Cellvibrio sp. PSBB006: one gene and its partner. The main gene of each other region encodes a partner of the protein of the gene in region 2 in a complex. Links are inferred from orthologs where the notes say so. Each region holds a gene or a part of one and is shown on either strand. Other genes may lie near its edges.

Evidence for each region.
Region 1: the proteins of CBR65_RS20670 (region 2) and CBR65_RS05930 are in contact, whole or in part, in a crystal structure (PDB 1JZD), measured with the Escherichia coli proteins. The link is inferred for Cellvibrio sp. PSBB006 from one-to-one orthologs.

Annotation. Positions count from the first base shown.
Region 1 is NZ_CP021382.1:1,413,672-1,428,649, forward strand. The notes cover bases 6,706-9,451. They hold CBR65_RS05930 (DsbC family protein), read right to left. Parts: upstream 8,605-9,451; coding sequence 7,807-8,604; downstream 6,706-7,806. Other genes in these bases: CBR65_RS05925 (homoserine dehydrogenase), read right to left, coding at 6,706-7,650; xerD (site-specific tyrosine recombinase XerD), read right to left, coding at 8,669-9,451. Also shown: CBR65_RS05900 (ABC transporter permease), read right to left, coding at 1-1,623; CBR65_RS05905 (ABC transporter ATP-binding protein), read right to left, coding at 1,642-2,319; CBR65_RS05910 (arylesterase), read left to right, coding at 2,476-3,108; single-stranded-DNA-specific exonuclease RecJ, read right to left, coding at 3,105-4,835; thrC (threonine synthase), read right to left, coding at 4,917-6,314; more of CBR65_RS05925, read right to left, coding at 6,346-6,705; more of xerD, read right to left, coding at 9,452-9,568; rplS (50S ribosomal protein L19), read right to left, coding at 9,743-10,099; tRNA (guanosine(37)-N1)-methyltransferase TrmD, read right to left, coding at 10,132-10,890; ribosome maturation factor RimM, read right to left, coding at 10,990-11,529; rpsP (30S ribosomal protein S16), read right to left, coding at 11,544-11,792; CBR65_RS05960 (beta-ketoacyl synthase), read right to left, coding at 11,983-13,902; CBR65_RS05965 (GlxA family transcriptional regulator), read left to right, coding at 14,032-14,978. UniProt on the Escherichia coli protein: Acts as a disulfide isomerase, interacting with incorrectly folded proteins to correct non-native disulfide bonds.
Region 2 is NZ_CP021382.1:4,950,786-4,965,970, forward strand. Bases 6,374-9,326 are described here. They hold CBR65_RS20670 (protein-disulfide reductase DsbD), read right to left. Parts: upstream 8,768-9,326; coding sequence 6,980-8,767; downstream 6,374-6,979. Other genes in these bases: aroQ (type II 3-dehydroquinate dehydratase), read right to left, coding at 6,374-6,586; CBR65_RS20675 (M48 family metallopeptidase), read left to right, coding at 9,093-9,326. Also shown: DNA-binding transcriptional regulator Fis, read right to left, coding at 32-334; tRNA dihydrouridine synthase DusB, read right to left, coding at 331-1,320; CBR65_RS20645 (DUF3426 domain-containing protein), read right to left, coding at 1,583-3,130; prmA (50S ribosomal protein L11 methyltransferase), read right to left, coding at 3,287-4,171; accC (acetyl-CoA carboxylase biotin carboxylase subunit), read right to left, coding at 4,228-5,571; accB (acetyl-CoA carboxylase biotin carboxyl carrier protein), read right to left, coding at 5,636-6,106; more of aroQ, read right to left, coding at 6,146-6,373; more of CBR65_RS20675, read left to right, coding at 9,327-9,827; CBR65_RS20680 (copper chaperone PCu(A)C), read left to right, coding at 9,855-10,373; CBR65_RS20685 (DUF2333 family protein), read left to right, coding at 10,396-11,463; CBR65_RS20690 (SH3 domain-containing protein), read left to right, coding at 11,726-12,496; CBR65_RS20695 (outer membrane beta-barrel domain-containing protein), read left to right, coding at 12,499-13,083; CBR65_RS20700 (outer membrane beta-barrel domain-containing protein), read right to left, coding at 13,310-13,945; CBR65_RS20705 (AraC family transcriptional regulator), read left to right, coding at 14,501-15,148; CBR65_RS20710 (lipopolysaccharide assembly protein LapB), read left to right, coding at 15,153-15,185. UniProt on the Escherichia coli protein: Required to facilitate the formation of correct disulfide bonds in some periplasmic proteins and for the assembly of the periplasmic c-type cytochromes.

The DNA of each region.
Region 1 (14,978 bases), 3.5 Mb from region 2 along the record:
CAACCGACCACGTACCATGGGATAAAGCTGCTCGCGCTCAAGTTGCTTTTCATCCAGCATTTGCTGTACGGCTTCAACATCGTGAGGAGGAATGTTGACCAGAAAGTGATTGGGTGCATCCTCGGGCAATTGTAATTGCCATTCATCAATCAATGAGGTGCGCACAATGGTCAGGGTCAACAGCAGCATAATGGCCGTGGCAAAGACAACAATTTGCACCAAAGTTTGTTCGCGGCGGCGTTGCAGATTGGCCAGCGCCAAACGCCATATGCTACCGGTATTGGTAGCAATGTGCCGGCTGAGTTTCAACAAGCCCAGAGCCATCCCGGCGGTAATAACCAGCACCCCGGACAGTGCCCCAATCACACTCAGGGCTAATGCAAAATCCTGGCTGAATAAAATAATCAATAACAATATTGCTGAAAAAGCCAATGCCACTTGAATCCACAAATGGAGGGTGTTCACGCCCAATTCCCGCCGCAGTATTTTTAATGGTGGCACACCGGGTAAAAACCATAACGAGGGCAAGGCGAAAAAGATCAAACAGATAAGACCGGTGGCAAAACTGATGACGTAGGGATAAATACTCGCTGTTCCCAAAGCTATCTGATAAACCTGCTGCAAACTTGCCGCTACTATTCGCTGAATCAATTCACCTACCAATAAGCCGGCCATGGATGCCACTACCGCCAGCAGCAATAGCTGAACAAAATAAAGTTGGCGAATCCGTTGAGCACTGACACCAAAACTTTTCATCAGCGCTACCTGATCAACATGACGCGACGAAAATTGTCGCGCAGCTAACGCAATAGCGACGCCAGCCAGCAAAACACCGATCACGGCGGCCAACAACAAAAAACTCCTGCCGGTTTCCAGGGTACGGCCAAGTCCGCGCTGGCCGGATTCCACATCCACCAAACGCTCATGCTTGCTCAGTTGCGGCTCCAGCCACTCGGCAAAAGAGTCGAGCGCATTATTGTTAGCGGCCAATAGCCATTGGTACTGCACACGACTGCCCGGCTGGACGACCTGGGTGCGCTCAAGGTCAGCCATATTCATCAAGACGCGCGCGCCCATAAAACTAAAGGGGCTTGCACTGTCCGGCTCACGGATGATGACTTGGGTTACCACCAACTCGTATTCACCAACCGCCAGAGAATCGCCTAATTCAATATGCAACAAGGGCAACAAACGAGAATCCACCCACACTTCTCCTGGAGCGGGGACGCCCTCTGCTGTTTGAATGTCTTTAGCTTGACTGGCGAAAGGAATAGTACTGATATCGAGTTGCCCACGCAGGGGATACCCATCGGTTACTGCTTTTACTGAAGCGAGGTGCATGTGGTCGCCAGCATACACCATGGACGAAAATAGCACGGCCGTCGTTTGCTCTATGCCGTCTTCCGCTGCCAATGCCGACCAATCCGGGTTGTGTGGTTGGGAGCCGCGCACAATTAAATCTGCACCCAGCAGCATATTGCTTTCTTGCACCAGTGTACGCTCAAGGCGATCCGTAAAGATGGCAATACCACTGACAACCGCCACAGCCAACATTAATGCGGCAGCCAATAACTTGACTTCACCACTGCGCCAATTACGCCACAACAATCGCAACGCCAACATAATTTATCCTTTCATTTATCAGACAGCGATAATTTCGCCCGAGGCCAATTCAATTCGCCGCTGACAACGCGCCGCCAAGCGATCTTCGTGGGTAATTAAAATTAATGTGGTGCCCTGCTCGCGATTCAATTCAAATAACAAATCAATAATACGCGCACCCGTCGTGCTATCCAGGTTACCGGTCGGTTCGTCAGCAAATAAAATTCTCGGCTGACTGGCAAAGGCGCGCGCAATGGCCACACGCTGCTGTTCACCACCGGAAAGTTGTTGCGGATAATGATGCAAGCGTTGACCCAATCCTACGCGATTCAAAAAATCCACCGCTAATGCGCGCGCCTGTTTTACGCCGTGTAATTCCAGAGGAAGAACGACGTTTTCTACCGCTGTCAAACCGGGTAGCAACTGAAACGATTGAAAAATAAATCCAATATTTTCCGCGCGAACCTTTGCCCTCCCCTCTTCATCCAACGCTGTGAGGATGTGACCATTAAGTATCACTTCTCCACTGGTAGGTAAATCGAGACCGGCCAGGATACCAAGTAAGGTCGACTTACCTGAGCCGGATGCGCCGACAATGGCCACACTCTCACCCGCAACCACACTGAGTGAAACCTGATTTAAAATCGTCAAGGCACCTTCAAAGGTTGTGACGGTCTTATCAATCGATTTTGCTTCAACCATGACGGCTGGGGTCATAAAAAGTCCTTAGGGTAAAAAATAGTTGCTTTACAAAGAATAGTCTTAACTAACATCAGTAGAGTCAAAACAGTTGACAATTCTTTACGGTAATCTATGTCATCATCTCTATCATCAAGCGAACACTTTAAAATTTGATTAATGCAGGATTTACTTATGCGCAATGCAAATCCATTCCGCCCGTTGTTACTGATTGTGTTATTAACCATCAGTCCCTTGTTGTCCGCCGATGAAAAAGCTCGCATTCTGGTATTGGGCGACAGTTTAAGCGCGGGCTATGGCATTGAGTTGGAAGAGAGCTGGGTGAGCTTACTGGCCGAACGCGTGGCAGAGAATCATCCTTATCAGGTTGTGAATGCCAGCGTCAGCGGCGAAACCAGCGGCGGCGGACTTGCACGTTTACCCGCATTGCTGAAAGAACATACGCCCGCGCTGGTTATCCTGGAGCTGGGTGGCAACGACGGCCTGCGCGGTCACCCTTTGAATATCATGCAACAACAACTGGATTCCATTATCCAGAAAAGCCAGGATGCCGGCGCGCAAGTCCTATTGCTGGGCATGCAAATACCACCCAATTATGGCCAGCGCTACACCGAACGCTTCCATCAGGTTTATACGCAGCTAGCCAAAAAATATGAACTGGCTTACGTGCCTTTTTTTCTTGAGGGCGTCGCCGTTGATCGGGATTTGATGCAGCGCGACGGCATTCATCCAACCGCCGAAGCGCAGCCAGCCATGCTCGATAATGTGTGGGTCGGGCTTGAGCCTCTGTTAAAAAACCAGGACTAGCAGAGCTCCAGATATTCCACCATTAACTGGACGCTTTGCTTACCGCGAAATTCATTGATATCCAAACGATAGGCCAATCGCACACGCTTCGCCGCTGCATTGGGCCACTGTTGCACATCAACATTAAATGCAATGGCGTCCAGTAATTGTTTTCCGGCGGCATCATGGGATAGCACCATCTTTAAGTGTTTCTCTCCCACAATGCGCTGTTGCACCAAAAAGAATTCTCCATCGAATAAAGGTTCCGGGAAATGCTGCCCCCAAGGCCCGGCGTCGCGCAGCTGCGCAGCGATGACCAGGTTAAAATCCTCCGGTGTTAGTTCACCATCGCTGACCAGAACCGCTTTCAAATCGTCTTCCGTTAATTGCCGATGCACTTCTTCATCAAAAGCCTGGGCAAAGGCTGCAAAATCTTCCCGCGCCAAACTCATTCCCGCCGCCATGGCGTGACCACCGAATTTTTTTAACAACCCGGGGTGATGCGCAGCAACTGCATCTAATGCATCGCGAATATGTAAACCGGGGATTGAACGAGCAGAACCTTTAATTTGTCCTTCACCGGCATCGGCAAACACAATAACCGGACGGTGGTAGCGATCTTTAATTCGCGAAGCCAGAATACCAATCACACCTTGGTGCCAATTTTCATCGAATAAGCATAATCCCCAGGGAAGAGAGTCTGCATCGTCCACCAATATCTTTTGCAACATGTGTAACGCTTCTTGTTGCATGCCACTTTCAATCGCTTTGCGGTCACGGTTCAATTCATCCAGTGACAACGCCATTTCCCGAGCAAGGGATGGACTGTCGCATAACAAACACTGAATGCCGAGCGACATATCATCCAATCGCCCCGCTGCATTCAAGCGTGGACCAACAATAAAACCCAGGTCGCCAGCCACAAGCTTGTGTGGGGTCCGACCAGCAACTTCAAGTAGCGCCAGGATGCCGGGACGCGCAACACCGGCACGCATACGCTGTAGCCCTTGCGCAACCAGAATGCGATTGTTGTGATCGAGCGGCACCACATCTGCCACTGTCCCCAGAGCAACCAGATCGAGGAAGCTGGCCATGTTCGGTTCAGGAATGCCGCTCTCGGCAAACCAGCCAAGTTGACGAAGTTCCGCGCGTAACGCGTTCATGACATAAAAAATAACACCGACACCAGCAAGATTTTTACTGGGAAATGGACAACCCGGTTGATTGGGATTCACGATCGCATCGGCGTCGGGTAATTCGCTGCCCGGCAAATGGTGATCAGTTACGATAACCGCGATGCCCAGCTCGCGCGCTGCCTGGACGCCTTCAATACTGGAGATACCATTATCAACGGTGATGATGAGGTCTGGCTGCTGAGCCGCAGCGACGGTGACAATTTCCGGTGTTAATCCATATCCGTACTCAAACCGATTCGGCACCAGAAAATCGACTGAAGGCAAACCCATAGCGCGCAATGCAAGTACAGCCAGAGCGCAACTGGTTGCACCGTCCGCATCAAAGTCACCCACGATCATAATTTTTGCCTGCGCCACCACAGCATCAGCCAATAAATTAACCGCCTCGGACAACCCCTTGAAACTGGGTTTTTGCAACAGTGTCAAGTGGTGTTGTAACTCTTCATCCTGTTTGACACCACGCGCACAGTAAACCCGCTGCAACAGTGCAGGCAGTTGGTTGTTCAAGCCAGCTGATACGATGGGGTCGCGACGGCGAATCACTTTTTGCATGAAAAAATCCGCTAACAATAAAAAACAAAACGCTGCTTCAGTGGCCCAAAGCAGCGTTCACAGGTTGAGCAGCAATCAGAATCAGCGACGCAAATTCTCAGCCATAAATTGCTGCACTTTTTCCAGATTCTGTGGCAATACCGTATAACGCTCCTCGCGTTCAAACAGATCAGCCATATGATGCGGCAATTGCGGATCGGCCGCCTGCCCTGCTTTACGCACCGCTTCCGGAAATTTGGCCGGGTGAGCAGTTGCCAGACACACCATAGGAATATCCTGACGGCGACGGGTTTGTCGGGCCGCTTCAACACCGATTGCCGTGTGTGGATCTAGCAGATACTCGCAGTGATCGAATACTTCACTGATCACCTTGATGGTTGTGTCATCACTCACGCGGTAACTGCTGAATAACTCGCGAGCCCGCCCCAGAGCCGTTTCGCTCAGCGACATCTCACCGGATTTGAAATTATCCATTAATTGGCGAATGGCGTTGCCATCACGGTCGTACAAATCAAACAGCATGCGCTCGAAGTTGCTCGATACCATGATGTCCATGCTCGGCGACAGGGTATGTTGCAGCTGATGTTTGCTGTGATCATTGCTACTGATACAACGATGCAGGATGTCATTACTGTTGGTCGCAATCACCAATTGATCAATGGGTAATCCCATACGTTTGGCGAGATAACCGGCAAAGATATCGCCGAAATTTCCCGTCGGCACTGAGAAAGACACCGGACGATGCGGTGCGCCCAAGGCCACGGCAGCGTAAAAATAATAAACGATTTGGGCCATGATACGCGCCCAGTTAATCGAGTTGACAGCCACCAACTGGCGCCCCTCAGGTAAGAAAGACTGATTACCGAAGCTGGCTTTCACCATGTTCTGGCAATCATCAAAATTACCTTCGAGGGCAATGTTGTGAACGTTAGTTTCCAACACTGTGGTCATCTGCCGACGTTGCACGTTAGAGACGCGATTGTGCGGATGCAAGATAAAGATATCGATGTTGTCGCAGCGGCGGCAGCCTTCAATTGCCGCTGATCCGGTATCACCAGATGTCGCGCCCATCACGACGACTTTCTGGTTACGCTTCTTCAGCAAATGATCTAGCAAATGACCGAGAAATTGCAGCGCAAAATCCTTAAAAGCCAGCGTTGGCCCTTGAAACAACTCCAGCACCCATTCGTTGTGGCCGGTTTGCACCAAAGGTGCGATGGCATCGTGACGAAACACGTTATAAGACGAGGCGATGATGCGCTTCAGTTCATCATCCGACAATGCACCCGCGACAAAAGGATTAATTACCTTGAATGCCAACTCCTGATAAGAAAGGCCGGACCAGGACGCAATTTCCTCGGCAGAAAATGTCGGCAGGCTTTCAGGAACGTAAAGACCACCATCGGGCGCCAGACCAGTAAGAACCACTTCTTCAAATGTCAGTGCCGGTGCCTGACCGCGAGTGCTGATATATTTCACGCTAATAACCTGTGCTAAAAAGATTGATAATTTATTTCAACGATTCCATACGAATACGCGTAACCGGTGCGGTGATTGAATCCAGTGTTTCAATCGTGGTGATCGCCGCCACAATATGTTTTTCCAGCGCACGATTGGTCAATAAAATCAGCGGTACGGTTTCTTCGTCATCTTTGGCTTCTTTCTGAATCAACGCTTCGATACTGATGCCGGAGTCACTGAGAATTTGCGCAACCTTCGATAAAACACCCGGCTTGTCGAGTGCCGACATGCGCAAGTAATACGCTGTTTCCACCTCTTCAATGGGCAGTATCGCTTTATCACGCAGGTTTTCCTGCTGAAAGCCGAGATATGGCACACGGTGCTCAGGATCTGCAGTTAACGTTCGTGCAACATCAACGATATCAGCAATTACTGCCGAAGCCGTAGGCTCAGCACCAGCACCAGCACCGTAGTATAGCGTCGGGCCAACCGCATCACCCTTGACCACAATAGCGTTCATAACCCCGTTAACATTTGCGATCAAACGTTTTTCAGGGATTAACGTCGGGTGCACACGCAACTCAATCCCATTCGGGCTGCGGCGAGCAATACCCAGATGCTTGATTCGGTAGCCCAACTCTTCCGCATAGGTCACATCTTGTGGCGATACGCGCGTGATACCTTCGGTGAAAACTTTATCGAATTGCAGCGGAATCCCAAATGCCAGCGAGGCCAGAATCACCAGCTTATGCGCGGCATCAATGCCCTCCACATCGAAGGTGGGATCGGCTTCTGCATAACCTAACGCCTGAGCTTCTTTTAAGACATCCTCAAATGCCCGGCCTTTATCACGCATCTCAGTCAGAATAAAGTTGCCGGTACCATTGATGATACCCGCCAGCCACTCGATCTTGTTGGCTGACAAACCTTCACGAATCGCTTTGATAATCGGAATACCACCGGCCACCGCAGCCTCAAATGCAACAGTGACACCCTTGGCGTTGGCCGCAGCAAAGATTTCGTTACCGTGATGGGCAATTAGCGCTTTGTTGGCGGTAATCACGTGCTTGCCATTGGCAATCGCTCGCAGCACCAGATCCTTTGCTACCGTTGTTCCGCCGATCAGTTCGACCAGAATGTCGACCTCAGGGTTGTCAGCGACCGCGAAGATATCGCGGGTTACATTAAACGAAGCGGTATCGCAGTTGGGGTTGTCGCGGCGAGCGGCAATCTGGGCAATCGTAATATCACAACCGGCTCTGGCATTAATAACGCGCCCATTGCGCGTCAATACATTAACGGTGCCACTGCCTACGGTCCCAAGACCGCAGATACCTATTTTGACCGGTTTCAAGATGGTGTCCCCTGCGAATAGAAATTGAACAGAAAAGCGCTCAACTGAGCAAAAGACGGCAACCTTACTGAGCTGTATCGAGAGTGTCAATCAGCCAATGGAAATCTCCCGCTTCGCCTGATGGCAAAGCGGGAGCAGCTTGCAGAATGGAATTAATTAAATACCCAACGCCTGGGCCATTTGCTCCGGAGGCATGTATCCCGGCATCAACCGACCATCGGGAAACCATACCGCCGGGGTACCGTTGACACCGATCTGGCCACCCAATTTGAAATCCTCTGCCACAGGGTTTTTGTCGCATTTGGCGGGCGGAACCTGCTGGTCATTTTTCAGGGCCGTCAGAGCAGCCTGTTGATCTTTGGAGCACCAGGCAGTCACCAACTTATCTGCTGAAGCGCTCGGAACGCCTGCGCGCGGGTATGCCAGATAACGAATCTCGATACCCAGGTCATTGTACCCAGGCTTTTTCTGACCCTGATCGTCGTAGGCATGGATTTGCTTGTGAAGCAGCCGGCAATAACCGCAATCGATATCGGTGAAGACATAGACCACAGCCTTGGTCTTCTCCTTGGGCTTGAAGATAATCGTATCTTTGGGGTCAATCTTGGACAGCAAACGTTTGCGTTCCTCTACCACGTAGGGATCTTCAAAACGGGAGAAGCCGTTTGCATCAATGGAGAAGATTTCACCAGCAATAAATTTATCGCCATCGGGAGTGACATACAGTGTTGGGCCGCCGGTAACCTGCACCTGATACAAGCCATCGATAGGTGCTGGACGGGGCTCACCAAATTGAATTTCGGGGCGCGCTTGTTTCAAGCGCTCGCTGATAATTTTCTCGGGCGACTTACGCGAAAGCATACCCGCACCACTGGCCTCTTCAGCCATGGATAACACGGGGACTGACAATAAAGCCCCGGCACTCAACAGGCCGATAATCGTTCTTTTAATCATAATCATGTCCTAATTGCGGCTAAGAAATTTCAAAATTTTGCCAATTGTAACGTCTAGTTTATTGTTAACCTCGGGGATGGTGCTCGGCATGCTGAGCTTTCATCCGGGTACGCGCCACATGGGTGTATATCTGGGTAGTCGACAAATCGCTGTGCCCCAGTAATAACTGCACAACCCGTAGATCTGCACCATGATTCAGAAGATGCGTGGCAAAAGCATGACGCAGGGTATGCGGCGACAAGGGTTTATCAATACCTGCAACCTGCGCCCAATACTTGATGCGATGCCAGAAGGTCTGGCGAGTCATCGGCTGAGCACGCGTACTGGGGAAGACTATCTCATCCGGGCAATTATGCAACAACATAGGTCTCGCTTCACGCAAATAGCGCGTCAACCAGGCAGACGCTTCCTCCCCCATGGGAATCAATCGCTCCTTGCTCCCCTTACCCATTACCCTCAACACATTCTGACGCAGATTGACTTGGGACATCTGCAAACTAACCAACTCGGTAACCCGCAAACCACAAGCGTATAACACCTCTAACATGGTGCGATCACGCAGCCCGATCGGATCATCCAGTGTGGGCGCGGCCAACAAACTCTCAACATCAGCTTCAGTCAAGGACTTCGGCAACGCACGCGGTAGCTTGGGGTTCTCCACCAACGCCAGGGGATTTTCCTTAACAGTTCCTTCACGAAGTTGGTAACGATAAAAGCCACGCACACAAGACAAAAATCTGGCTGTGGAGCGGCTGGAAATTTTTTGTTCGTGGCGATACGCCAGATAATGTAAAAGGCTTTGCGAGTCTACACTCAGAAGCCCCATTTCATTTTTATTCAACCATTGTGCAAACGCCGACAGATCGGCGCGATAAGATTCCAATGTATTTTGACTTAAGCCCTTTTCCATCCAGACTGCGTCCAGATAGTGCTCAAGCAGCAAAGAATCTTCATTTGACAGCATGCTGGGCCTTAATCAACCAGTGGCAATTGCGCTCAGGGAATATCTACCCGCTATTATTGCCAGCAGATAGGACAAACAACAACCGTATAAATTCAACCTGCCCTAAGAACAAAAAGGCCGGAGCAGTTTCCCGCTCCGGCCTTTTTGTTATCGGAAGATACTTTATCCGATTTATTACACCAGCTTCTCTTTAATACGAGCCGCTTTACCGGTGAGGTCACGCAAGTAGTACAACTTGGCTTGACGCACATCACCACGACGCTTCAGAGCAACGCTCTCTACTTGTGGGCTGTGGGTTTGGAACGTCCGCTCAACGCCTACACCGTGGGAAATTTTACGCACGGTGAAAGCAGAGTTCAGGCCGCGATTGCGCTTGGCAATAACAACACCTTCAAATGCCTGCAAACGCTCACGGTTACCTTCGATAACCTTTACTTGAACAACAACGGTATCACCCGGTGAAAATTCGGTGACTTCTTTTTTCAGTTGTTCGTTTTCCAGTGCCTGGATAATTGGGTTTTTGCTACTCATGGTTTTGCTCCTGAGAGTCTGTAGCTTCACAGCTAGAGTTTGTCGTTTTCAAGGTCTCGACGAAAGTCCGTCAACAGCACCTGCTGTTCCTCGGTTAATGTTATTACTTGCAATAAATCTGGCCGTTTAAGCCAGGTTCGCCCCAGCGCCTGTTTAAGGCGCCAGCGCCGAATCTGTTCGTGATTGCCGGATAACAATACATCCGGAACCCGCATATCTTCATATACTTCTGGACGCGTGTAGTGCGGACAGTCCAGTAAGCCTTCGGTAAAAGAATCCTGCTCAGCCGATTGAGCGTGATTTAACGCACCAGGTATCAAGCGGGTCACCGCATCAATCAATACCATAGCCGGCAACTCACCACCGCTGACCACATAATCACCGATGGACCATTCTTCATCCACCATCGTCTGAATCAAGCGCTCATCAATTCCTTCGTAGCGCCCGGCAACCAGAATCATGTTGGTGTAACGCGACAGCTCAACCACACCTTTCTGATCAAGAGGCCTGCCCTGAGGTGACAGGTAAATAACCCTCGCCGCTTCCCCGGCCCAGCTTTTTGCAGCCTGGATCGCATCGCGCAAAGGCTGCACCATCATCACCATTCCCGGGCCGCCACCGTAAGGGCGATCATCCACCGTACTATGGCGATCCGAGGTAAATTCCCGGGGATTCCAACATCTGATTGAAATCAGATCCTGCTTTACCGCCCGAGCAGTAATACCGCTCCGGGTTATGGCTTCAAACATCTCGGGAAAGAGCGTTATGACCGCAACTTTTAATGGAGTCACCACCATCGCCTCGGCTGAATGCTTCCCATTTATCGAGTCAGGTGTCGAGGTAGAAGGTTGCTGCTCTGAATGCACCAAACTGCCCTCTGTTCGCTCGCTCTAGAATTCCGGGTCCCAATCTACCCGCATTTCCCCCGCTGTCAAATCAACCGCGAGGACAAACTGCCCAGGCACATAAGGGATCAATCGCTCGCGCTGATCGATACTCTGGTCATCCGGCCCAACGACAATGACATCATTCGCACCGGTTTCCATTAACTTGATTACACGGCCCAGTCGCTGAGGCGAATCACCAAAGGTGGTAATAACCGCCAGGCCTTCCAGTTGATTCCAGTAGTATTCACCTTCATCAAGCTCCGGCAGCAGGTGGCGCTCCACCGCGATATCGACGCTGGTGAACAATGCCGCCTGCTCGCGATCATCAATACCTTTGATATGCGCTACAAACCCCTTACCGTGAGGTCGAGCTTCATCGACTTCGACCTGCTTCACACCATGCGCTGTTTTCAGCCACCACGGGTTATACGCGAACACATCATCAGCATTTTCGGTGTAAGAGTGGATCTTTAACCAGCCCTTCACACCGTATAACGCCGTAATACGCCCAATATTTACCAGATCCAATGTAGCGGTACTCATCAGGCGCAGGCTGCTTAGGCGGCCTTTTTACTGTCTTTGATCAATTGCGCTACGCGCTCGCTCATTTGTGCACCTTGGCTAACCCAGTGTTCGAGACGCTCGGTGTTAACACGCAGACGCTCTTCCTGACCACGGGCAACGGGGTTAAAGAAGCCCACGCGCTCAATAAAACGACCATTACGGGCGCTACGGCTGTTAGTGACAGTCAGGTGATAAAACGGACGCGCTTTGGAACCGCCGCGAGACAGACGAATAGTTACCATTGAGGTTTTCTTCCTGTTTAGAAAAATTCAGTACCGATCAAGGCGGTACCCTGGTTAAAAAAATAGTTACGCGCACGTGAGTGCAGCGAAAGGCGCGGTATTCTAAGGGAAAGGATCAGGTTTGTATAGCCTGAAGAATAGCTGCGAACAACCCATACGCTGTCCGCAGATTCAATAAACCAATTCAGCCTCAAACCATATCGTCAAAGCGATTCGTGAAGGCGAGATCAATGGGTCGGGCAAAGCCTGGCAGAGTCACAGACGTGTTATCCATGTCAATCTGGCTCTCGTCAATTAGCCCTTCGCCGAAGTGGTAGATTGTCTGGAAATGGCCTTTTAGCGCTGCGGCATCATAAGCCTCTACAGCGGCCCGCGTTTGTTCCCGCTGCTGGAAGTATTTGTCCATACGTTCAGCACCGTAGCGGCGAGACAACATTTTTTCTACAACCTGAGGGGCGATCACGCCAGCCGTTGCGTTGTTGCCACCAAAGCCCTTGGAGTTCAGAAAGATGACATCGAGGGGTTGATCGCGGCGATCCAGATCTTGCAGGGGAAACTGTAGCCGCTCAGCAAATACATCATCTGCCACCTTATCAACCGTTTTGATTCCCGGCACCATGCCGTACTTAAAGATTCCCAGGGACGTAATAAGCTGCTCCCCACTGGCTGGCGAGAGAGAGTGACCCACATAGGCCTTCACCGCCGATACCGGCCACTGCTTGATATCGAATACCTTGGCCACCTGATCAAAAATTTGCGACTCGGTGACTCGATTTTGTGGCGTGCTGGAGCCATGTGCCTGGACCATAGAGCGCTGGCGAATAGCTTCGTCACCCACGATAGCCCGCGCGGCGGCAACCGCTTTTGCCATGGTGATGTAATTGCCTGGCCCGGGAGCTGAGATAGATTTTTTGAAACCGTCTGCATTAATAAAAACGTCACTGACCGCGCCATGGATATCAGCACCCAATTCAAGGGCAAGGGCATCATCCATCAGGACAACGTATTGACTGGCTTCGGCAATAGTAAACCCGCAATTATCACCAAAAGGGCGGCTCGTGCGACGCGGATCAGTTGCATCAGCGCCATCGAGCTTTTTCAGCTTCTCCTCACTGGCAAGCGCACCCATGGTGGCATAACCATCGATAATTTCGGGGGTAATCGGTGCTTCCGCATTACCCACAATCGCCACCCGGCACTTACCACTGGCAATGTCTTCCACGGCAGCACGAAGGTTATATAAAAAAGAGGCACAGGCACCGGCTATCGCCCCGGTATGCCCCACGCTACCCAGAATGTACGCATTGACGAAGTCAGCCGGCATACTGCTCAAGCCGAGCGGACATTGCTTGGTACTGACGCGCCCCCCTTTCAAACGGGACTGCAATAACCCACCGAAGCCGTTTTCATCCATTTGGCTCATCACGTTACTGGCGTATACACCTATTTCATCTGGCTTGACTGCATTTGCTATCGTGAGCCAGTCAATGCCGACAGAGCGCACCGCATCAGAGGCGCCAATGACAGCCAATTGCAACGCGCGAGGGTGAAAATGGGAATTGTAAAGAGCACCAGGATCAAATCCGCGCGGTAGCTGACCCGCAGACTTCACCGGCATATCGCGGTAGCTATCCAGCTTGACGGTCAAATTGTCCGCAAGAGTAACCTTGACGCGGCCCGCTTCCAGCTCCTCGACTTCCCAATGTTGAGGAACCGGCTCCGGAAGATCGCGTCGGCTCATTTCAAACACCAGCGGTTGCGAACCGCTACTCAGGACCGCACTCTTTTGCCAATGCGCGGCGTCCACATCAAAGAATGTTTTTTCAATGCGGCGAATCAAAGTGCCATCGAGTACTGCCGCCCCAAACTCCGATTCAATCTCATCCAACGTCAGGGGCTGATCATTTTCAATACGGATGTACTGTGACTCATCCACATCAATCAAGCCCATCATCACAGCCAAACCCGCGATGGTTTCCTGGCGCTCCTTAATCGGTAGACTCTCAATAATCATGCGCCGATAGGCATGATGCGCCGAAGCTCGACCGGCAGCATTAAAACCACCGAAACCGACGATGACAGATAAACGTGATGGGGATGGGCGAGACATACAGAAACTCCGAACAGCAATCGATTAAACGCCAGAATGGAGCAAAGTGTATTAACAATACATGACAAGTGTTATTGTTGATTCAGCCAATATCTATGCTAATTTGGCCACACCAAGAGATGCTTCTTTATGAATCAATCCATCGCTCCGGCAACACAGATTACCTTTCTACTGTGCGAGAACATGCTGGCTACCAGCAGTACCCTTCCGATGGAGATGTTATTAGCGGCTGAAAGTGCCTCCCGTGAGGGACGACGCTTCATGGAGCCACGTTTGAAGCTGCGTACGGCAGCGATGTATGCCGAGGCAGTCACCACACGCTCCGGCTTTAGCTGGCAGCCTGATTGCTCACTGGAGCAGGCCACACATAATGACATCATCTACCTGCCAGGGCTTTGGCGGAACCCGCGCCCGCTTATCCGGCGCAACGGGTACCTGCTTGAATGGCTGCGCGAGCAATATCAGAACGGGGCACTGATCAGCGCTGTGGGGACAGGCTGTTGCTTTCTCGCAGAGGCCGGTTTATTGGACGGCAAGCCGGCCACCACCCATTGGCATTATTTTGATCAATTTCAGCGGGATTACCCGGAGGTGGATTTAAAACGGCAATATTTTATTACTCAGGCAGGTAACTTGTATTGTGCGGCAAGCGTCAACTCGTTAGCGGACCTGACCGTACACTTCATTCACCGGCTGTTTGGCAAGCCGATAGCAAGCCATGTAGAACGCCACTTTTCCCATGAAATTCGTCGCTCCTATGAGAGCAGCGGTTACTTTGAGCAGGATCACAGCCGCCACCCCGATGAGGACATCATTCAGGTACAAATCTGGCTTCAGGATAACTATCACCGAAACATATCTTTTGAGCAGGTAGCTGATCGTTTTGGCTTAAGCACCAGAACCTTGAACCGGCGTTTTAAAACGGCAACCGGGCAGACACCACTTCAGTATCTACAGGAAGTTCGCATCAACACCGCGCGGGATTTATTAAAAACCAGCAATCTTTCCATTAATGAAGTTGCTGAAAAAGTGGGGTATCAGGACGCAGGCTATTTCACTGCTTTATTCAAAAAACA
Region 2 (15,185 bases):
GAGACGCTGGGTTGCGCTCCGCGATACCGCCCTAGAGCAGGCCGTATTGCTTTAATTTTTTACGCAGGGTTCCGCGGTTTAAACCCAGTACTTGGGCGGCACGGGTCTGGTTATGACGGGTGTACTTGAGCACGATCTCCAACATGGGTGCCTCAACTTCAGCCATGACCATATCGTAAACATCACTTACCGGCTGGCCATCAAGATTCTGGAAATAATTTTCCATTGCTTGTTCGACGCAACCGCGCAGGGACTGTGACTGCGCTGCCTGGGCAAAGCCATTGGCGGGGCTGGTGGTGGCTGGGGCTTCTGTCATAAAAGTTGCTGTGTTCATGCCGCTATATCCTCTTTCGTAATCAGCTGTTCAAAAAATGTTTGAACGCTGGCATGTTGTTCTTCTGCGTTTTCGAGACGATTGAACTGTTGGCGAAACAACTCACTGCCAGCGACGGTTTGCAAATACCAGCCCACATGTTTGCGAGCGATACGCGGCCCCATTACATCGCCATAGAAGTCGTACAGTTCACGCAGATGGCTACAAAGAATTTCCCTGACTTCCGTCAGAGAGGGTTCAGGTAATTGTTCACCTGTACGCAGGTAATGCGCTATTTCGCGGAAAATCCACGGCCGCCCTTGAGCAGCCCGCCCGATCATGACCGCTTGCGCGCCGGTATGATCAAGCACATGGCGCGCCTTGGAAGCCGAGTCGATATCACCGTTGCAAAACACCGGAATATCGACTGCCTGCACCACGGCGGCTATCGTGTCGTACTCCGCCGCTCCCGCAAAACCACAGGCGCGGGTGCGTCCGTGGACCGCGAGTGCGGCGATACCATTGTCCTGTGCGATTCGCGCAACGCGCACGGCGTTACGTTCTTCCATACTCCAGCCGGTGCGAATCTTCAGGGTCACCGGGATATCCACGGCTGAGACAACAGCGCGCAGGATATCGTTTACCAATTGTTCATCTTTTAACAAGGCCGAGCCTGCTGCTTTTTTACAGACCTTCTTGGCGGGGCAACCCATATTGATATCAATAATCTGGGCTCCGTTGTCCGCATTCAGGCGCGCTGCCTCGGCCATCATCTCTGGCTCACCGCCGGCAATTTGCACCGATATCGGTGCGACTTCACCGCGATGGTCCAGACGCAAACTGCTCTTGCGACTGCCCCAGAGTTCCGCATTGGCCGTTACCATTTCTGACACCACCAGACCTGCACCCAATTGACGGCATAACTGCCGGAAGGGGCGGTCGGTTACCCCGGCCATGGGCGCAAGGATGACCTGGCTGTCGATCTGATAGGGACCTATCCGGAACACATGGCGCTCCACTGGATGAGCAGATTACAAAAAATGATGGAGGATCTCGCTGTTACCAGCGATGTGCCAAAGCTGTTATCCCGCAATAGGACTCACAACCTCTGGCCCATGGATTTTCTGCGTTAAGGCACCTGCGTAAAAGGGTCGCCATGATACCTGTTTGCATCGCTGATGGGAACGTGGAAATTGCGCAAAGTGGCGTTTTTTTGAGCGCCCAATAGTCGTGTGGGCAAGAGCGCTGCTTGTCAATATCGCCAGTAGATTATTCAGGAATATACGCGTGGTAATTCACTGCTGCAGAGCCAGGATCGACCAGTTCTAAAGTGAGGTGAACCGGTTGATTTTGTGGCATCAGGCTCCTGCCGGCCAATTCCCCGCGCAGGTATTCCTGGGGCTTGAAGCGGCGCGAAGCCACGGGCGTGTCATCAATCGTACTGAATGCGAGGATCAGGTCGGGGAAGGGTTGCTGGAAACTGGCGTTGTTCAACAGGATGGCATCCACAATCAGGGCATTTTCCAGTTTGGGATGGTTGCGTACCACCAGGTTGTACGCGCGGATTTTGCTGCGATCTACCAGTGCCGGCAGCTTACAGCCGACGACCGAGCATACACTTGCATAAAAACTGCGATAGGGTTCGGTGCGGTTCAGATTATCGAACTGCAACCAGGCGATTTGTATAAACAGGATTAGCACCAGCAGCAGGGATAATCCGCCCCACAGGCGCTTGGCTGAACGTTGCCGATCATAGCGGGTGGTCATCTCGACCGGCTCGGGCATGATGTTCATCAAGAGCGCGGCGCGCGAAGTATCGAAGGCGCGCAGGCGGGAGTCATCCTTGCCGTTGTCGCTCATTGCCTGTTGGTAAAGCTGATTCTCGTTGTAAGGCTGGGCGTGGATTTCTTCCGCATCTTCATGCTGCGCGTCGTCTTTCTCTGCAACGATGTTGAATACCGGGCCTTTATAGGCGGGAGAAGAATGGGGGGTAAAAGAAGTGCTTCGCGGTTTCGCCTCTTCCTGCTCATCCTCTTCCGGTTCGCCATTGTATTGGTCGACGTCGCTCAATCGCTCGTGAGCGCTGAATGCTTCGTCCTCATCATTTCTTTTATCATTTTTGCTGCGCAATTCATTGGATGAGCTACGCATTTCATCGTCAGCTTCATCAAGCAGCTCCATCGCCCAGGCTTCGTCCGGGTCGACATCATCTTTTTCCGGTTCCTTAAGGCGAATTTCGCGGTCGAAGAGTGAGGCGCTTTGCTTGGGCAACTTCTCAATATCCAGAAAGCCGTCAAACTCATAATCAGTTTGCTTGGGTTGATCCGGCTCATCCATGTCATCGCTGATAAGAAAATCATCGTCCCCACTCAGGGCCAATTCGCGATTGATTTCATCCTGACTGAATGCCAGTTTCTGGTCGCCGGGCTTTGCGGGTGGTTGTGGCGGTTTAGTCGCCGCTGTTTGGGTTGATGCGACTTTATTGCTCGTTGCAGGCGTCGTACTTGCAGATTTTTCAGTGGGCCTGGGTATTGCTGCCTTTGGCACTGGCGCAGACGGTATAGTCGGTTTAGGGGGCTCTCGCCTGGTCGCTGTACTTTCTGTTGGCTTGGGGGAAGCAGGTTTTGTCGGTGATACCTTCGGCGCATCTACCGGTTTGGCTGCATTTGCCGTACTACCGCTTACCAGATAGTCCTGCGCCTTGAAGATGTGCAGACAGGAGCCACAACGCACGGCGCCCTTGGCGGACTGCAATTGCGCGCTGGTGATGCGAAATGAGGTGGCGCATTTGGGGCAGCGGGTAACCATGTTGCTCATAGGCAGGTGTTTGTCCTGATTTTTATCGACAAGTTGCAGTGTGGAATCAGTGTAGCTCCTGGCGCCAGCGCGGTAAATTTTTCCTCGCAGGACTGTTAAGTATCGCGCATTACCTAAGTATCACGCATTACCGCGCTCGCCAACAGCGGAAGCGAATTATGAGCGGGTTTTGATCGCTGTCAATCGCACCCATTCGTCCAGGCTGGTCACCGGATCGAAATCGAACCAGGGTGCATAAGCGGCCATCACACTCTCGGCTTGCACACCCAGGATGCCAGACAAGCAAATCTTGCCGCCGGGTTTGGTCAGTGCGTTAAGATTCGCGGCCAATTCCGCCAATGGGCCGGCCAGGATATTAGCCAAGACTACATCGGCTTGCACTGTTGGGCAGCGCGGTGGCAGGTACACGGGCATGGCATCGGCCGGCAGGTTATTGCGTTTGGCGTTTTCGGTGGTGGCCAATAACGCTTGTGGATCGATATCGACACCGATGACCTGCCTGGCGCCCATCAATAGGGCTGCAACACCGAGGATGCCGGAGCCGCAACCGTAATCCACAATATGCAGATCGGTGAGATCCTGTTGGTCAATCCACTGCAGGCACATAAAGGTGGTGGGGTGGGTGCCGGTACCGAAGGCGAGGCCGGGGTCGAGCATCAGGTTGATCTTGTCCGGCTCAGGCGGTTGCTGCCAGCTGGGGCAAATCCACAGACGTTCACCGCAACGGATCGCATGGTAATTTTTCATCCATTCCCGTTCCCAGTCCTTGTCTTCCAGTAATTCCCATTTATGTTCAGGTAACTCACCACCAAAAATTTTTTGCGCTTGCAGCGTCGCCTTGACGGTATCGATGTCTGCTGAATAGAGCCCGGTAACACTGATATCGTCCCACAGCGGTGTCTCGCCTAATGCGGGTTCGAAAATCGGTTGATCGGCGGCATCTTGCAGGGTGACCGAAACCGCACCGCTGGCCAGTAACGCATCTTCGAGTTTTTCAGTTTGGGGGCGGGTGGCTTTGACCTTGAGTTGTAACCAGGGCATGGGGATCTCGAATCGGGGAGAGGCCGGTCACCCATGACGGGTGACCGGTCGGGATGTTAATTGGCGAGTTTCTTCTCAAGGTAATGGATGTTGACACCACCTTTGCGGAATTCCGTATCGCGCACCAGCATTTGTTGCAGGGGGATATTGGTGCGAATGCCATCAACAATGGTTTCGTCCAGAGCGTTGCGCATACGGTTCAGGGCAATCTCGCGGGTTTCACCGTAGGTGATGACCTTGGCGATCATGGAATCGTAGTTGGGCGGAACGGTGTAACCACTGTAAAGATGAGAGTCAACCCGAACGCCCAAGCCGCCGGGGGCATGGTAGTTTTTAACCAGGCCGGGGCAGGGCATAAAGGTTTTGGGGTCTTCCGCATTGATACGACATTCAAAGGAATGGCCGCGAATCACGATATCGGATTGCTTGATCGACAGTTTTTCACCCGCACAAACGCGAATCTGTTCTTTGATCAAGTCGATGCCGGTCACCATTTCGGATACCGGGTGTTCTACCTGAATACGGGTGTTCATCTCGATGAAGTAAAAACGGCCGTCTTCATACAGGAATTCGAAAGTACCTGCCCCGCGATACCCAATGTCCACACACGCTTTTACACAGGATGCGTAAGTAGCCTGGCGTACATCTTCAGGGATTCCGGGAGCCGGTGCCTCTTCCAATACTTTTTGGTGGCGGCGTTGCAAAGAGCAGTCACGATCACCCAGGTGAATGGCATTGCCTTGGCCATCGGACAGGATCTGGACTTCGACGTGACGCGGATTTTGCAGGAATTTTTCCATGTACACGGTGCCATCGCCAAAAGCAGCTTTGGCTTCACCCTGGGTAACATGGATAGAGTTCATCAGGGCTGCTTCTGTGTGTACGACGCGCATGCCGCGACCGCCACCACCGGCAGCTGCCTTGATGATCACCGGATAACCGATACGTCGGCCGATCTCCAGACATTGTTCGGCGTTATCTGCTGGCAGCGGCCCGTCGGAGCCTGGCACGGTGGGTACACCGGCTTTCTTCATGGCCTTAATGGCTTCTACCTTGTCGCCCATCATACGAATAACGTCAGGATCGGGACCGATAAACACAAAACCACTTTTTTGCACTTGCTCAGCAAAATCCGCATTTTCGGCCAGAAATCCATAGCCGGGATGCACCGCTACAGCGTCGGTAATCTCCATGGCGCTGATGATCGCCGGAATATTGAGATAACTTTTGGGTGAAGGATTGGGGCCAATACAGACAGATTCGTCTGCCAGGCGTACGTGTTTTAAATTGCGGTCTACCTGTGAATGGACGGCGACAGTTTTGATGCCCATCTCTTTGCAGGCGCGCAGAATACGCAGCGCAATTTCGCCGCGGTTGGCGATAAGAACTTTTTCAAACATAACCAGTTCCTTAAGCTCGTTCGTATAAACAGCGCCGACGGCGTGTTCGTTGGCTTTCTATAACTTAAACGATTGTCACGAGCGGTTGGTCAAACTCGACCGGTTCACCATCGCCAACCAGAATGGCTTCAATTACGCCGGCTTTGTCGGCTTCGATCTGGTTCATCATCTTCATGGCTTCGATAATACAAATCACATCGCCCACTTTGACGTGTTTACCTACTTCTGCAAAAGCTGGAGAGCCTGGGCTCGGTGAACGATAAAAGGTGCCGACCATGGGCGATTTCACAACATGGCCATCATATGAGGCCTTGGCGGGAGCATCATTGTTAGCGGCGGGTGCTGAAACCGGTGCAGCGGCGGGCGCGGCCGGTTGCGGCGCATAAGCGGCTTGCATTGGTGCTGCGATGTACTGCGGCTGACCTGAGTAGTTACGGCTGATACGTACTGATTCTTCGCCTTCTTTGATCTCCAGCTCACCGATATCGGATTCTTCCAGCAGTTCGATCAATTTTTTAATTTTGCGAATATCCATAGAGTCCTCTCTAGAACAAGGGTTGTATGTGAAATAGGGTTAATGCTTTAGCAATTGAAAGGCCGCGCGCAACGCCAGTTCATAACTGGTTGCACCGAAGCCGCAGATGACGCCCTGGGCGACATCGGAAAAGTAAGAGTGATGCCGGAATCCCTCACGTTTGTGGACATTCGATAGGTGTACCTCAATAAATGGGATATCGACGGCGAGGAGCGCATCGCGCAGTGCAACGCTCGTGTGGGTAAAGGCCGCAGGATTGATCAGGATAAAATCCACACCTTCTTTACGGGCATCGTGGATGCGTTCGATCAGCTCGTATTCCGCATTGCTTTGCAGAGTCAGGAGGTGGTGGCCTGCGTCATGGCACAACTGGGAGAGTTGCTGGTTGATGGAATCCAGCGTTGCCGCTCCGTAAATCCCCGGCTCGCGCAATCCGAGCAGGTTAAGGTTGGGGCCGTGAAGTACCAGAATGGTAGCCATGGATTCGGTTAATCCTGTTCTTGATATGTATCTGGCAAACGTGTGTGCCGATGGCACCAGTGTTACATCGAACTTCGTCGAATTTGAGCTTATTGGCTAAGACTAGTTCGGTTTATGAGCAAATCAAACCGGAACCTGCAAAAACCCGCTTGTGTTTAGTGCGAAGTGGGGCGAGTTTGCCGTAAAAAAAACGGGCTGTCCACGGGTCAGGAAAGATTTTGCGTAATTGCCCGAAAATAGCGGCAAGTTTAAGGAAGTTAGGCTACTAATGCGGATTTGCCAGGTTCATTTTATTTCGCGTTCAGCTCTGAAGCCGGCACGTTGTAGCCCTGATCAGGGGTGTTTGGCAGACTTTTCACGAAGCTCCGGGAAAAGGCTGCCAAAATTGTAGATTTAGTTGTTAAAAGCTGTTTTCTGGCCACTTATTGATTCAATCAGGCGCCCAGGTGTTAATAATTGCGGCAAAATCTCTGCTTTACCGCTAGTTTCAGCGGGAAACCACAAGTAGAGAGGGACGCCACTGCGGCCATATTCGGTTAACAAGGCGGTAATTTGCGGATCGCGATTGGTCCAATCGCCTTTCAGGGTGACGACCTGATAATCGTCGAACGCTTGTTCTACTTCTTCGGTGTGGAGGGTCAAGCGCTCGTTGGCGAGGCAGGTCAGGCACCAGTCTGCGGTGAGGTTGACGAATACCGGTGTTCCCGACGCGCGCAATTGCTGCAAGCGCTCCGGTGAGTACGCCTGCCAACGTGAAGGTTCGGTGGCTTGCCCGATCATCTGCCAGGGCAAAACAAGCGCGCCAATCCAGGCGGCAGCGATCAGGGCGCGGCGTAACCATTGCCAGGCACCCTGAGCTGAGCGATTAAGCAGCCAGCAACCAAATGCGATAGCTACTGCGCCGGCGGCGACGATCATGCTGGCATCGACACCCGCCTGACGACCCAATACCCACAGCAACCAGACCGCTGTGAGGTAGAGGGGAAATGCGAGAAATTCTTTCAGGTTTTCCATCCAGACGCCGGGTTTTGGTAAGCGATTGGCGAGGGCGGGTATATAACACAGTAATAACAGGGGTAGCGCCATGCCCAGCCCTAAGGCGGCAAAGATGGCGAGGCAAACGATGGCGGGCTGGGTTAAGGCAAATCCCAGTGCGGCGCCCATAAAAGGCGCCGTGCAGGGGCTGGCCACAACAGCGGCCAATACGCCGGTGAAAAAAGAACCGCTCAGGCCGGATTTCTGGGTCAGAGATTGTCCGGCTCCCATCCAACGGGTGCCGATATTGATCAGCCCCGACATGCTCAGCCCCATCACAAAAAACAGATAGGTCAGAGCGGCGATCAGCAGCGGGGATTGCAACTGAAACCCCCATCCAATGGCTTCACCGCCGGCTCTGGCCAACAGTAATGCGCCGGCGAAGGCCACAAAACACACCACGATGCCAGCGGTATAAACCCAGCCGTGCAGGGGCAGGCGGTCGCGATCCGCCTGTGCCAGGCTCATGACCTTGATAGACAATACTGGAAAAACACAGGGCATCAGGTTCAGGATGATGCCACCGAGGATGGCGAAGAGCATGATCTTGATCAGTGACGCCGGCACTTCTGCTGTTGTTGCAGTTGGCGGGGTTTCTACAAGCAATGGATCTTCCGGCGGTGGCAGGATCACGACCTGATTATTTCCCGGGTCAACCTGCAGGTAGTCTGTATAGGGCGGATAGCACAAACCCGCGTCAGCACACCCCTGGGACTCCACTTGCAAATTAAAGGGGGCTGTATCGGGTGGCAGGTCGACTGTCAGTACCGCCTTGTCGTAAAACACGGTCATGTCTTTGGCGAAGAACTCATCGTACTTGGTGATGCCTGTGCCGAATTGGGGTGTCAGGGCGATGCCATTGCTGGCACTCAGTTTGAAGCGTTCTTCATATAAGTAGTAAGCCGGCGCAATGGCCCACTCCAGTACAAGCTGGTTATCTTCAACATGTGCTTGCAGTTGAAAGGCTTCAGTTACTAACAGAAATTCATCGTCGGGAGCGAGAATGCTGGTATCCAGGCCGCTTTGTTTGGGGGTGTCAAAAATATCCTGAGCCTGGCTTGTTGACGCAAATAGCAGGCAGCTGAACATCAGGGCAAGATAAGCCAGGAAGCGGGCAGGATGGGGCAAGGTCACGAGAGCAGGCATAGTCGGTGATTTCTTGTTGTGAGTTGGGTAAGTATTCGGGCTATGTGTCGCCGGGGGTGTCATGAATCTTGTGGCCTAGTAGTATAGGCCCCGGTTTGATTTCTGAGTGACGCCGTTTGATTTCTGCATGATCCCCGTTCGATTCCGAATGAAGCGATCCGTGGCGGTAGAAGACACCTGGAAAATTCTAGCGGATTAGACAGGCTTTGGTGTGTTGGTTCACACAACTTTTTACTCCGTTTGTCATTCTGTTCAAGCAATTTTGATAGATTCGTATCATATGACGCGCCTGTAGTTGAACTTCTTTATCAGAGAACCCGGTTTTATGCGTAAAGTGATGTGTCAGTTATTTGTTGTCAGTGTGTTATCCACGGTATTGGGGGCTTGCCAGACATCTCCCAAGCCTGCACCCAAAAAACCGGCTCCGGCGGCTGTCGTTCCCGAGCCCCGCCCGGCACCCAAGCCGGTTAATACCCGCGAGCAAAGCATCAAGCGTTTGCTCGCAGATGCGGAGTATGCGTTAAGTCAAAACCAGTTGTTGATGCCGCTCAATGACAACGCCCACGATCGCTACCACGCCGTGTTGTTGATGGACCCCGACAACAGTGAAGCGAAAACCGGTTTGCAGGCGATTACCCTGCGCTATCTGGAGTTGGCCCGCAGTGCAGCAGCGCGCAGTCGTTATGCTGAAGCACAGGGACATTTGAAAAACGCCCGCGATCTGGACCCGAAAAACCCGTTGGTAGAAGAGTTTGCAGTCATTCTGCGCAAAGAGATTGCCAACCAGAAACCACCCGCCCCCTACAAGCCGGGGCCGGACGAGCGCATGATTGATGCCAGGGCGCTATCGGCAAAAAGCCCGGAGGTTATCGCGCAACTGGGTGAGTTGGCGCAGGTGGCGCGGGAAAGCGGTGATCTGGTTATGATTCACGCGCGCAATGATGCCGAAGGGCGTTGGATATACCAACAGATGCGCGATGCAGTGCCGGGCTTTTTATTGCGTGGTGATATCAGGATCACCCAGCAGCCGCGCATTAAATTTGTACCGCGCCTGCAATAATTCATAACAACTGCCAAGGGTCATACCATGCTCAACACCATGCACCGTATTTTTGTTCTTACCTTATTTTTTGTGGTCGGATCGGCTTTTGCTGGTCAACCTGAACCGGCCACTGTTCCTGCCGAGGTTGCCAGCACTCAATCTGCTCTCGTCAAGGTCGCCACGCAGGTTCGCGTGGACGGGGCTTATATCAACGTCCCGGTGCCCGGAACCAAAAATACCGCCGCATACTTTACCCTGCGCAACCTGTCGGATAAGCCCATCAGTCTGGTGTCGGTGGAAGTCGATGTGGCGCAGCGGGCAGAGTTGCACAGCCACACCACCAAGGATGGGATGATGCAAATGCGTCGCGAAGAACAGATCCTGATTCCGGCGCAATCCAGCGTGGCTTTTGCTTCTGGTTCCTACCATGTCATGCTGTTCGATCTGCAACGCAGCATCCAAACCGGTGAGGAGCTACAATTGTTATTAACCTTTGCTGACGGTAAACAGCTGGTCGCCACAGCAAAGGTGAAAAGTATTTTTGATAAGGCACATCATCATTAAGCGATTTTAAGGATTAACAGCCATGGCATTACCGAAGTTTAAAAATTTATGGGTGCGTGGTGTACGCAAGGCGCGCGACGGGTATTCCGATACGCAGGAAGATATTGCCGGCAGCAGTCTGTGGTTTCGGGTGGCGCTGATTGTAATGGTGATTTATCTGCTGATTGCCGTTGCCGTTGGCATTTACTGGAGTTTGTCCCCCGGTCTGTTTGACGTTCGCGCTAATGCACAACAGGAATTAGCCGGTGAGCAACAGACACTGGTAAACGGCACAGTTACCACGGCGACCCTGATTCGTGTCGCCGAGACGCTCTGGGACAAACCGGGCGGTTATCTTTCCAATGACATCATGCCGCCGGGTTTATGGCTGGACGATATGCCTAACTGGGAATACGGGGTATTGATCCAGGTGCGCGATATGAGCAAGGCCATGCGCGAAGCCTTCAGTCGTTCGCAGTCCCAATCCCGCGAAGACAAAGATCTGATCCTGGCTGAACCGCGTTTTAATTTTGATAACGCGAGCTGGATATTTCCGGCATCGGAATCCCAATATCAGGAGGGGGCAGATTATCTGCGTCGCTACCTGCAGCGGCTGGCGGACGATAACCCACAGGATGCGCAGTTTTTTGCGCGTGCGGATAATTTGAATTATTGGTTATCAACGGTTGAGACGCGTTTGGGTAATTTGTCCCAGCGGCTGAGTGCCAGCGTTGGGCAGCAGCGCCTGAATACTGACCTGCCGGGTGTTGCTCCCGCAACGCATTCATTCGATGACGGCGTCGTAAAAACGCCCTGGAACGAATTGGATGATGTGTTTTTTGAAGCACGCGGATCGGCCTGGGCCTTGATTCATATGCTTAAAGCGGTGGAGATAGATTTTGCCGATGTGCTGGAAAAGAAAAACGCTCGGGTCAGCGTGCAACAGATTATTCGCGAGCTGGAGGCGACGCAACAGACGCTGTTCAGCCCGATAGTCTTGAACGGTAGTGGCTTTGGTATGCTCGCCAATCACTCGCTGGTTATGGCTTCTTATATCTCCCGCGCCAACGCGGCCATCATTGATCTGCGGCGTCTACTCGCCCAAGGGTAAATCCCGTCCGGTGAGGTTTGCTCGCCTCACCGGTATCCTTCCTACGATGTGCTTGTTGAAAATGTGCCTGTTTTTTGCGAGGCATCGCTATTCGTTGGATGATGTACGGTTCGCAATTATGAGTAGTGTTCCATCACAAGTTTTATTAATGCTACCTGCCGCAAATTAATCGCTGCGCATAATGGCGTAGAATGCCCCGCTACGTGGAGCCTTGGGCTTCTGGTTCAGCACCCTTGATGAAAGATAAAAGTAGGGAGTTCGAATGCGATTGTTAATGATGTTAGTGGGCCTTTCCTTTGGGGTTCTGGGCGCAACGCAAGCATTGGCGGACTCTGCTGACTCTGCTAAAGAACCGTTATGGCTTGAAGTGATTGATCCCTATGTTGAGATGCACAGTGGACCGGGACGCGGTTATCCGGTGTTCTATGTCATCGAGCAGGGAGAGCGGGTTGACGTGATCACCCGGCGCCCGGGCTGGTATGAGGTGCGCACCCAGGACGGCAAAACCGGCTGGACCACGGCCGCACAAATTTCCCGCACGATCCAAACCACCGGCGAGCCTGCCGATCTACCCACCGTCAGCTATGGTGATTACCTGAAGAACAGTTGGCGTGCCGGTTTTAATACCGGGCAATTTTCCAGTGGGGAATTGCAAAGCAGCGAATTGTTCAGTGCAACGGTTGGCTACCGCCCGTTGGGGTGGCTGGGTGTTGAGCTGGAGGCGGGAAAAATTTTTGGTACGGATATCAAGGGTGATTTCTACGGTGCGAATCTGGTGGTGGAGCCTTTCTCGGATTGGCGTATATCTCCTACGGTATTGATTGGGCGCGGTGTGATGAAGATTGATTCGCAACCCAAGCTGGTGCCGCTGCAAATCGATGACTCAGACTTTAATCATTATGGTCTGGGGTTTAATTACTACCTGGGCAGAAACTTTCTGTTCAAGGGCGAGTATCGCTCTTACTCCGTTTCCACTGATGATAACAATGTGAGTCTAGAAGCATGGACAATAGGTTTCAATTCGTTCTTTTAAAGATGAAGGCTGCAACCCTGGCTGCTGCTATGTGCATTGCGCCGGCAGTTTTTGCGGATGAGTCGGTAACGACTGATATCTCGGACATCAATAACGAAGTGTTTGAGTTGGGTGTTTTTGCCGGCATCATCAATATTGAGGATTTTGGCAGCGAGTTTGTGCCGGGTATCAGTGCTACCTTCCGTGCGTCGGAAGATTTTTTTATTCAGTACAATTACCTGCAAACGGATGTATCGGCTTCGTCCTATGAAAACAATCAGGGTAAATTGTTTGATGGCGATGACCGGACATTTAAGCATTACGACTTATTGATTGGTTATAACTTGTTTCAGGGGGAGTTTTTCCCTTCGCCACCTAAGGCGAATCTGTCGAGCCTTTATGTGGTGGGTGGTGTGGGTGATACGGAGTTTGGTGGGGAGTCCAGTCTGACGTATACGGTGGGGATTGGTTATCAGGTTGCGCTGACCCGTCGTATTGGGTTGCACTTTGATTTCCGGGATTATATTTACCGGTCGACGTTGGTGTCTGATGAGAAACGCACTGTGGGTGCTGCGCAGATATCTTCTGGTGTGAAATTTTTGTTTTGATGTGGTGGGTTTGTGCTTTGTTATCCGTTTGGTATCAGGCACTAGGGTTCGAAAACGCATAACAAATTGGCAGGACAGCCAATTTGCACAGCGAAGCTGCCCGAAGGGTGAACCACAGGGATGTGGTGAATGAATCATCCCTGTAGCTCCCGCAAGTCATCCATGACTTGAGGGTTTCGAACCCTAGTGCCTGATACCAAACTTGCATTGTGCGAGCGTCGAGTTTCTAAAATAACGCATTTACACCAATCAACATTTCGGTGTTGTTGGTCTTTTTATTATCACCCAAAAATTCCCGGTCAACGATGGTGTCGCGCAGGTCCAGGTTGATTGTCATCCAGTCGGTTATAACGGCGCGGTAGCTAGCTCCAATCACCATGCCGGTTTTGTCGTTAGCGGCAAAGCTCACGTCGGCAACGCCGGCTAACAGGTAGATGGCGGAGTTAAATTTGTGGCGTTTGCCCAGGAAGGAGCGGCCGTCCAGCAGGTTGTATCCGGCAAGCAGGTTGACGTATTCAAAATCATAATCACCGTCGGCCAGAAAATTACCGCCGGCTACTTCTTCAAACGCGGCTTTGCCGACTGTCGATACACCGTAGTTTGCCTGGGCAATAAATTTGCGGTTGATATGGTAGGTAAAGGAGATGCCGGTTACCGGGTTGGTATTGAAGTCTTCGACCGACAAAAGGCCAACGTAAGCACCCAATTCAAATTTTTCGGTATCAATGGCCGCAGCCTGGATGTTTGGCATGTTCTTGTCTGGATCGATAACCGTGACGGGTTGATTGTCGTCGTTGCCGTAGGTGTGAGCGGCAGTCCCCAAGCTCAAAAGACAAGCCAGAATCTTAAAGGAGCGTGACATCTTCTTTTTCTCGCGGGTAATGATGGAATAGAGGTTGGATGTGCAGTGAGTTAGCTTCGGCCGCGCTGTGTCGCAGCGGGATGCAAATCCAATGTTGCCGACAACTATACCTGAATTTGCACCTGAATGAACAACCTGTTGGTGTTAGTTGGATCGCAGAATTGACACATAATTACGCCATGGGTTTTTCAATTTGATAAGGTTTGGCGGAGTGCATTCGCGAAATATTTCCTGCTGTCTGTCGGCTGCTGTAAAGTGTCTTCCAATGTTGGTATTTGTTGTTCTGCATCACAGAAGTGGTTTGATATGGTTAAAACTTTGAGGGCGATGCGTATCCCGGTTTTGTCGTTTTCCCTCCAACGAATTTTATTTTTCCTGCGTTTATTTTTTCGTCAACTGCGAAATCGCAGCGACCAGGTTTTTGGTGATTAGTTCATAAAATCAAAACACCAAGTGTGACTGGCGTTCGAGTTTTAAAAAAATCTCCGGGTCTGATCTGTTTTATCTCGTATATTGGATATTTGGTGCCAAACCCTGGTGTGTGTAGCGGATGAAATGGGTATACGACTTATGGCCAACAACTATCTGGTAAGAAGAATGTCGACGGGCTGTCTGATGGCCGCGTTGCTGTTTATGTCTCTGCCGCTGCTCGCTGCCGAGCAGCCTGCCGATCCCAAGTGGACCACGACCACAGCAGGAAAAAAAACCGATACCACGAGCGAGAATGACTCCGCAGCCACGCAGGATGCGAGTATTGAGGTAAACCGGGTTTCCAAAAATATTCAACAGTTGAAGCAGCAGGTTATTGATCTTAATAAAGATTTGCGGCTGATGGAGGAAAAATTACTCTTTCCTTCAAGCACCAAATATTCCGTTTTTGTCTCCATGAGTTCCGGTCAGTTCTTTTCGTTGGAGAGTATCAAACTCAAGCTGGATGGCAAGTTGGTGGCTACGCATCTCTACTCCGAGAAGCAGCGCCAGGCGTTGATTCGCGGCGGCATCCACAAATTTTATATTACGAATTTGAATGAAGGTCAGCATACGGCAACGATATTTTTTACCGGTGTAGGGCCAAATGGGCGTGCGTACAAACGCGCGTCGACCATTGATTTTGAGAAGGGTCCGGCTGGGGAATACCTGGAAGTCGCCATCAGTGACGACAGCGTTACACAAGAACCAGTCTTTGGAATCAAACAGTGGTAATCACATGTTACATAAGGTTGTAGTAACTCTTGTCAAC